2 regions of the Ruegeria sp. AP11 genome follow, and region 1 is predicted to be linked to the other one. Evidence: riboswitches for the same ligand, from Rfam matches in the RefSeq annotation. Region 1 holds a riboswitch; the other holds the start of a gene.
The links. A riboswitch is a leader RNA that binds a small molecule or an ion and turns the genes downstream of it on or off. The one in region 1 is predicted to bind thiamine pyrophosphate.
Positions count from the first base shown of each region.

Region 2: it holds a riboswitch for thiamine pyrophosphate, as region 1 does, so the genes downstream of both, thiD (bifunctional hydroxymethylpyrimidine kinase/phosphomethylpyrimidine kinase) here and thiB (thiamine ABC transporter substrate binding subunit) in region 1, are expected to answer to the same signal.

Region 1 is NZ_JBQFJB010000002.1:284,108-288,691, forward strand. Features, by position in the region: gene ACR3E4_RS19230 (SDR family NAD(P)-dependent oxidoreductase) at 1-21, opposite strand, end outside; gene ACR3E4_RS19235 (LLM class flavin-dependent oxidoreductase) at 18-1,085, opposite strand; gene ACR3E4_RS19240 (LysR substrate-binding domain-containing protein) at 1,178-2,152, opposite strand; gene ACR3E4_RS19245 (hypothetical protein) at 2,283-2,408, opposite strand; TPP riboswitch at 2,556-2,659, shown strand; gene thiB (thiamine ABC transporter substrate binding subunit) at 2,691-3,671, shown strand; gene ACR3E4_RS19255 (thiamine/thiamine pyrophosphate ABC transporter permease ThiP) at 3,647-4,584, shown strand, end outside.
Region 2 is NZ_JBQFJB010000001.1:1,531,695-1,536,278, forward strand. Features, by position in the region: gene ACR3E4_RS07935 (thiamine phosphate synthase) at 1-264, opposite strand, end outside; gene ACR3E4_RS07940 (thiazole synthase) at 261-1,025, opposite strand; gene thiS (sulfur carrier protein ThiS) at 1,028-1,222, opposite strand; gene ACR3E4_RS07950 (FAD-dependent oxidoreductase) at 1,206-2,183, opposite strand; gene thiD (bifunctional hydroxymethylpyrimidine kinase/phosphomethylpyrimidine kinase) at 2,180-2,983, opposite strand; TPP riboswitch at 3,030-3,136, opposite strand; gene dnaJ (molecular chaperone DnaJ) at 3,308-4,456, opposite strand; gene dnaK (molecular chaperone DnaK) at 4,531-4,584, opposite strand, start outside.

The sequences.
Region 1 (4,584 bases):
CGCGTAATTCGGTGCGCTCATGATGCCATCACCCCGGCGCGTTGATCGCTGGCAAGGGCGGCTTTGACGGCGGGCATCACCTGATCGCAGAATACTTCGAGCGAGCGTCTGGCATCGGCAAACGGGATTGAGGCGATCTGCATGAAGACGCTCAGATGCGTAATGCCAAATTCCTGCGCCTCGGTGACGATACGGCGCGTGACCTCTTCGGCATCGCCGATAATGGCGCGCTGCAACACGGTGTCGATGTCCGGTTCCTGATCGAACGGTACGATCTTCAGGTCGGCCCCGTCCATCTGCGGGTCGGGCTGCCGCATGTTGTTGGCCATGCGGGCATGGATCAGCACCTGTTCTGCCGCGGCGCGGGCATCCGCCTTGTCTTTGGCGACATAGATGTAGCGTTGAACGGCAAAGGGAAACCCCACGAGACCCAGCCCGTTTTCTGCCCGCGTTTCCTGATAGAGCCTGCGCGTGGTGCCAATAATCGCGTTGGGACCGATGGCAGGGGTGGTCAGTGGTTCGGCCCCGTAATCAATCATTTTCTGGCGCATCTCTGGGGCATTGCCCACGGCAAAGGTGCGAATGCGGTCCTGCACCGGGGCAATCGACAGTGCCGCATCCTCGATCCGGATGTGCTGACCCTGAAAGTTGATCACGCCGCCATAAACGCCCTGTTCGATGCAATCCCAGATCTCAAGGCCGCGCATCAGCCTGTCATTGATCTCGAACCCGAATTTCTTGAATTCGCGTGGCTGATAGCCGGTGCCCAGCCCCAGAACCAGACGCCCGTCGGTCAATTGATCGGTCAGGCAGATGTCTTCGACCAGACGCAGCGGTTCGTAGAACGGTATGACCACGACCGCCGGCCCCAGACCGATCCGCTTGGTCACCCCCGCCATATGCGACGCGGTCATCAGTGGCGAGGGCGAGATGCAGTAGTTCGACAGGTGGTGTTCGGCAAACCACGCAATATCGAACCCTGCATCATCCGCCATCCGCGTCATGTCGCGCATTTGCCCGAACACGTCCGCATGGCTTGAGCCGTCGACCGGTTTGGTCATCAGGTTGAAAAGCGAAAACTCCATTTGGCCGTTCCTTTGCGCATGGTTTGACCGAGTGTCCTCAAATCCTGACCCCGCGACAAATGCTGTCTGCTTGGGAAGTGCAAAAGAATTTCTTAGGCAGAGCCGATCTCAGCCCGCAACCATGTCAGGAACGCTTGCGCGCGCGGCTGGTCCAGCCGGGTTTCTGGGCAGAGGAAAAAGTAGGAATGCGGCCCGGGTACCTGTTTGAATGGCAAAGGTACGACCACGCCCCGCGCCAACAGATCAGCGGCCAGAACATCGCGCGTGACGCCGATCCCCTGTCCCGTGGCAATGGCGTTCAGGGATGCGCTGGCATCGCCGAAATACAGCCCCTTTTCAAAATCCTCAGGCGCGCCACCATTGATCTCAATGACTTGGCGCCATTCGCTGTGGTTGGTGTCGTGGATCATCGGAAACCGCTTCAGGTCGGTGATCGCGGCGTCTGGTCCGATGTGTTCTGCCACGTCGCGCGCCGCAATCAGAACGTGGTTTTCATTCATCAGCCGTTCTTCATACAGACCCGTGGCACCACCGGGGCCCCATCGGATGGCGACGTCGGCGCCTTCCTGTCCAAACTCGGTTTTGGCCACCGTAGACAGGGCGATCAGGTCGATCTGCGGGTGCGCCGCCACAAAGCGCCCGGATCGGGACGCAAACCAAGTCGAAGCGAAAGAGGGTAGCATGCTGACGGTCAGCGTCATGCGCCCCTCATTCGGGGTCAGCTCGTGCACGCTCTCGCTCAGGTTATCCAGCAACGCGGAAACCGCCGCACTGAAACGCTCGCCATTTTCGGTCAGAACGATCTGATTGTTGCTGCGCCGGAAAAGCGCCACCTCAAGCCTGTGTTCCAGCAGTTTTACCTGTTGGCTGACGGCGGGCTGGGTCAGGTTGAGCTCGGCGGCGGCCAGGGTGAAACTGCCAAGCCGCGCCGCCGCCTCGAACGCGACCAAAGTTTGCAGAGGCGGCAGGCTCCGGCGCATACGATTGCTGTCAAAGCCGACGGTTTCAAGCTTCGACAGCGCGTTTGGCCCGAGACGGTCCAGCTTGGTCCTGAGAGAGTGGTTCATCACGTCTCCCTGCATAAGGTGGATTTGGGCAGATCGTAATGAAATCGCTCTTGCGGTCAACAGGATGCCCAATGGGGGTCTGGCCTCCATTTTTTGTCCCTCTCCCACCGCTAGCAGAATTTTTAAGCGCTTAGATGTCATCAATCAGCTCGAAAATCTGCGCCTGCTCGGCAGCCTCCAGCACCATTGTCGGCTCGCCCACGATCAGCACGTTCGGATCGCCTGCAAGTTTCACCGACATGACAAAAAGAGACACCGGCTTGTCTTGGTTCAAGCAGGATACTTGTGTGCTGTCATATGAAACAGCTCGGTCGCCCGGTAGTGCTTGCTAACTTGACATCACTGAGGCAAGTACAAATGAGGAAGAATCCGGTTGTCTTTTGATCCGATCCCTCCTAGTCAAGCCCTTACCTCGGGGTGCGTGATCAATACGCTGAGATGCCATCGGCGAACCCGTTGAACCTGAACCGGCTAGAACCGGCGGAGGGAAAGGTGACGGTTCTTCCATCCTTGCCCTCTCGTCGCAATGGAGGATGACATGAAACATCTGCTGATTGCTGCGGGACTTCTGAGTGCAACAACGGCCGTGGCGGCCGATAAGCCTCAGCTGACCGTTTATACCTATGACAGCTTCGTCTCGGATTGGGGTCCGGGCCCCAAAGTAGAAGTAGCGTTCGAGGCAGTCTGTGACTGCGACCTGAACCTTGTCGGCGTCGAAGACGGCGCTGCGCTGCTGTCGCGTATCCGGCTCGAGGGCGAAAACTCGGGCGCCGATGTGGTGTTGGGGCTGGATACGAACCTGATCACCGCAGCCAAGGAAACCGGTCTGTTTGCACCAAGCCCGATTGCCGCCGACTACGCGCTGCCCATCGAATGGTCGGATGACGTGTTTGCCCCGTATGACTGGGGATATTTTGCCTTTGTCCATAATGCGGATGCCGGCGCACCTGCGAATTTCCGTGAACTGGCCGATGGCGACTCCAAGATCATCATTCAAGACCCACGCTCATCCACGCCCGGTCTGGGTCTGTTGTTATGGGTCAAGGCGGCTTATGGCGATGAAGCGCCGGAAATCTGGGCCGGTCTTTCCGACAATATCGTGACCGTGACCAAGGGCTGGTCCGAAGCCTATGGTCTGTTCCTTGAGGGTGAGGCGGATATGGTTCTCAGCTACACCACGTCGCCCGCCTATCACCTGATTGCCGAAGAAGATGCCAGTAAAGCGGCTGCCGCGTTTGACGAAGGCCACTACATGCAGGTGGAAGTTGCAGCCAAACTGGCTGGAACCGATCAGCCAGAACTGGCGGATCAGTTCCTGCAATTCATGGTCTCGGAAGCGTTTCAGCAGATCATTCCAACCACCAATTGGATGTATCCGGCGGTGACCCCGGCGTCGGGCTTGCCGGATGGGTTCGACACGCTGATCAAACCAGAAAAATCGCTGCTGTATTCTCCGGAAGACGCTGCGGAGGCACGTGATCAGGCGCTTGCGGAATGGCTGGGCGCGCTCAGCCAGTAAGCCCCTGGCCGGGTATCGGTGCGGCGACTCTGGTCGCTGCACTGATCCTTGGGACTCTGGCCGCTGTTGCGCTGCGGGCTGATGCGGCCGGTGGGTTCGGCCCGGCGGATTGGGCGGCTTTGCGTTTCACGCTTGTGCAGGCGGTATTGTCTGCCCTGTTCAGCGCAGCATTGGCGATACCAGTGGCACGCGCGCTGGCCCGGCGGCGATTTCCGGGGCGACGTGCCCTGATCGCGCTGTTGGGTGCACCGTTTATTCTGCCAGTCATCGTGGCGATCTTTGGGTTGTTGCAGGTCTTTGGCCGCGCGGGGTGGATTTCGGATGTCCTGGGCCTCTTTGGTCTGCCGCCGATACGGATCTACGGGTTGCATGGCGTTGTGTTGGCGCATGTGTTCTTCAATCTGCCGCTGGCCACGCGTCTGGTCTTGCAGGCGTGGCAGGAAATCCCTGCTGAGAGGTTCCGCCTGGCCGCGCAACTGGGCTGTGACGGCAGAACGATGTTCCGCCTGATCGAATTGCCGATGCTCAAGCGGATTCTGCCCGGCGTGCTGGCGGTGATCTTTGCGATTTGCCTGACCAGCTTTGCCGTTGCCCTGACCTTGGGCGGGGGACCGCGCGCGACAACCATCGAACTGGCGATCTATCAGTCCTTTACCTATGATTTCGACTTGGGCCGGGCGGCGCTGTTGTCTGCGCTGCAACTGGCCCTGACAGCCGCTGCTGCCCTTGCCGCGCTGAGGTTTTCGCGCGGCGACGGCTTCGGAAGTGGGCTGGATCGGGCCATTCGCCGCTGGGACGGTGGCGCGCCCCTGTTCGATGGGTTCTGGATCATCGCTGCGACGGCCTTTCTGCTTTTGCCACTGGCGGCTGTAGTGATTTCCGGAGCTTCGGGCATTTTCGAGATGCCAGTTTT
Region 2 (4,584 bases), on a different contig from region 1:
GGCTTTCAGATCGGCGTCGTCCAGATCCTCTTGCCCCAGATGAATCCAGTCGCAGCCCGCATCGATGGCGGCCTGCCAATAGTCGTTCACCACCAGCACCGCGCCATGTTCCCGGCACAGATCACGCGATATGGCAATCTGGTCGCGCACCACATCGTCAGGCTGATCCTTCACCCGAAGCTGCACCAGTTTCACGCCGAGGGGCAGCATTCGCCGCAGCCAGTCGGAGTGATCGAATATGGGATAAAACCGATCCAAACTCATGACAGGAACGCCTTTCCGATCACCGGCGTCGAGGCTTCGGCCATATCGCGCGCCTCGATCGGGTCGGCCTGATGGGCCAGTTGCCCGGCAAGAGTCGCCTGCATCATCGCGCGCGCCATCAACGCGGGATCGCCCGCACGCGCCACGGCGGTGTTCAGCAGCACCGCGTCATAGCCCAGCTCCATCGCGTGGGCGGCATGGCTGGGCAGGCCGATGCCCGCGTCCACCACCAGCGGCACATCGGGAAACTCGGCCCGCATCGCGCGCAGGGCGTATTCGTTGTTCAGCCCGCGCCCCGAACCAATCGGCGCGCCCCAGGGCATCAGCACCTCACACCCGGCGGCCAGCAGGCGTTCCCCCACGATCAGATCATCGGTGGTGTAGGGAAAGACCTGAAACCCATCCTCGGTCAGGATACGCGCCGCTTCGACAAGCTGGAACACGTCCGGTTGCAGGCTGTCGGTATGGCCGATCAGCTCCAGCTTGATCCACGTGGTGCCAAACACCTCGCGTGCCATATGTGCGGTGGTCACCGCCTCTTTCACCGTGTGGCAACCGGCGGTGTTGGGCAGGATCAGCACGCCAATATCCTGAATCATCTGCCAGAACGTCTGCCCGGCCCCGGATTCCCGGCGCAGAGAGACAGTCGCCACCCCTGCCCCGCTGTCACGAAACGCCTGCTCCAAAATGGCAGGGCTGGGATATTGCGCCGTGCCCAGCATCAGCGGGTTAGGCAGTTCGGTGCCATAGAAGGTTTTCATCCTCAACCTCCCTGCATCGGAGCAACCACTTCGACCCGGTCGCCATCGACCAGCTTGTGGGCGATGCGTAGGCTGGAGGGCACGAAATCCTCATTCACCGCCGTAGCGACGCGGCCTGAGAAGCCGCATTCCTCTAACAGCTCTGACAGGGTTTCGGCCCGCACTTCGCGCGGTTCGCCGTTAAGCACGATCTTCATCGACCATCTCCGAATGTTTGTTTTCCAGCGCCAGATCGGCCACGCCCTGCGCCAAGGCCGGGGCCAGCAGATAGCCATGGCGATACAGCCCGTTGGCATAGATCGTCCGCCCCAGGCGACGAATACGCGGCAGGTTGTCCGGAAAGGCGGGGCGCAGATCGACACCGATCTCAAGCACCTCAGCTTCACCAAAAGCCGGGTTCAGCGCATAGGCCGCGCTGAGCAGTTCCAGCATCGAACGGGCAGTGATCCGGCTGCTGTCCTCGGATTCGATCATCGTGGCGCCCAGCATGTAGACGCCATCGCCGCGCGGCACGATATAGAGCGGCATACGCGGATGCAGCAGGCGCACCGGACGGGACAGGGTCACGTCGGGGCATCGGATCACCAGCATCTCACCCTTCACACCGCGCAGGTCGTGCAGGATTTCACGCGCGTGGAGCCCGCGGCAATCAATAGCATTTTCAAGCCGCGCCGGGGCGAGTTTGCGGTGAAACACAACCCCCCGATCCTTCAGGTCGCGGCACAAATCCAGCATGGCCTGTCGGGGGTCGAGATGCGCCTCATCCGTGAAATGCAAGCCCTTGCTGAACCCGTGTAGATCAGGCTCTAACATGGCGATATCGCCGTTACTGACCTCTTGAAACCCGCGCGTACGACGAGCAAAGCGGCGCAAGTCCGGCAGGTCACGGGGATTGGCCACAACCAGCGTGCCACATTGATGCACCTGCGTGCGGGCAGTCCACCAGTCGATGGCCATCTGCCCCAATCGCAACACCGGTTCTTCGGCGTTTTCGAATTCGCACCAGCGGGCCAGCATCCCCCCGGCCCACCAGGAACAGCCATGCGGACCCGGTGGGCCGCCCGGATCATACACCTGCACCTGCGCCCCGCGCGAAACCAGTTCACTGGCCACTGCCAGACCGGCGACACCTGCCCCGATGACGGACCAGACCATCACGCGGGCCAGACCCGGTAAAAGTGATGTACCGGCCCGTGGCCCCGACCGATCTTCAGATCATCCGCCGCCGAGATTGCGCCCTGCAGATAGCCATGCGCCTGCGCGACAGCATCCACGAGCGTGAGGTCCCGGGCCAGACCAGCAGCTATCGAAGAGGACAGAGTGCAGCCGGTGCCATGGGTGTTTCTGGTCTCCTGCCGCGGTGCCTTGAATTCATGGACCGGCCCCGAGGCTTCGATCAGCAGATCGCGGCAAACATCCCCGGTGCCATGCCCCCCCTTCATCAGAACAGATTTCGCGCCCAACGCACACAGCGCCCGACCCTGAGCATTCATGTCTTCAGGCGTCTCAGCTGAGGGTCGATCGAGCAACCGCGCGGCCTCGGGCAGGTTCGGGGTCAGCACCCTCGCGCGCGGCAACAGAAGCTCTCGCAACGTCTGAACCGCCTCATCCGCCAGCAGAGCATCCCCTGATTTGGCAGTCATGACCGGATCGAGCACGATAGGACCTTCGAAACCAGAAGTTGCATCCGCCACCGCCTGAATGATGTCAGGTGTGGCCAGCATGCCGATTTTGATCGCCCGCACATCAAGGTCACCGAGGACTGCATTGATCTGTGCTGTGATCACATCCAATGGGATGCCATGCACCGCTGTCACGGCTCGGGTGTTTTGCGCGGTCACAGCTGTTATGACACTGGCGCCATAAACGCCCAAAGCTGACATGGCCTTCAAATCGGCCTGTATTCCCGCCCCGCCGCCACTGTCGGATCCGGCGATTGTCAACGCAATAGGTGCCATCCGTGTGCTCCATCTGTTTGAGGGCAACGGGGGCATGGAAAACGTCTGATTTGTTAAGACCGTTCCCTACGCCGGTATTGCCCGGATCAGGTTCGATGGGTTGATGCAACAGCACCTCTCAGCCCCTTCATCAGGGCACCCCAACGGTTGGCGCGGAACATCTCAGGGAAGGAGGAAAGACGCAAGGGGTTTTTGCGAGGCTCTGCCTCGCGCTCCGGGATATTTTTGGCCAGATGAAGCAGGGGATCCCAACTTCATCTGGCTATAAAAATCTCGGGGGAGTCGCCCAAAGGGCGGCGGGGGCAGAGCCCCCTTGGTGCGGCCTCAGCCTTTCATACCGTCCCAGAAGGATTTAACGGAGGAGAAAAAGCTTTTTGATTCCGGGTGGTTATCTTCACCCAGATCGTCAAACTCGCGCAGCAGTTCTTTCTGGCGGCTGGTCAGATTGACCGGCGTTTCAACGGCCAGTTCGATGAACATGTCACCGATGCCGCCGCCACGCAGGGCCGGCATACCTTTGCCACGCAGGCGCATCTGGCGGCCTGACTGGCTGCCGGCCGGGATTTGGACGCGGCCGCGGCCACCGTCGATGGTGGGCACTTCGATTGACCCGCCCAGCGCCGCCTTGGCCATGCTGACCGGCACGCGGCAATAAAGGTTCACGCTGTCGCGTTCGAACAGCTTGTGGTCGGACACTTCGACGAAGATATAAAGATCACCCGGAGGGCCGCCGCGCATTCCGGCCTCGCCCTCGCCCGCCAGACGGATGCGGGTGCCGGCCTCGACACCGGCGGGGATGTTGACCGACAGGGCGCGCTCTTTTTCGACGCGACCGGCGCCACCACAGGATTTACAGGGGTTCTTGATGATCTGCCCCAGACCGGAACATGTCGGGCAGGTGCGTTCAACCGTAAAAAAGCCCTGCTGCGCGCGAACCTTACCCATCCCCGAACAGGTCGGGCAGGCGGTGGGTTCGACGCCACCTTCGGCCCCTGTACCTTCACAGGACGAACAGGCCACCGCCGTGGGCACGTTGATGGTTTTCTGCAGGCCAGCATAGGCCTCTTCCAGCGTCACCCGCAGGTTGTAGCGCAGGTCAGATCCGCGTGCGGCACGGCGTCCGCCGCCGCCCCGCTGACCGCCCATGAAGTCGCCGAACAGATCGTCGAACACATCCGAGAACGCGCTGGAAAAATCGCCCTGTCCAAAGCCGCCGCCGGGACGACCACCGCTGCCGCCCATGCCGTTTTCGAAGGCGGCGTGGCCAAAGCGGTCATAGGCGGCTTTTTTGTCGGCATCGCGCAGCACGTCATAGGCCTCGTTGGCCTCTTTGAACTGCGACTCGGCATCAGGATTGTCCTTGTTGCGATCAGGATGCAATTCCTTGGCTTTCTTGCGAAAGCCCTTCTTGATCTCATCCGCAGAAGCGCCCTTGGACACGCCGAGCACTTCGTAATAGTCGCGTTTGGACATCAGTTCTTCCTTCTGCCTCAACGTAATTGGGCCGGCCCGGCAACCGGACCGGCCCAAATTGGCCCGGTTACCCGTTAGTTACGCTTGTCGTCGTCCAGATCTTCGAACTCGGCGTCGACAATGTCATC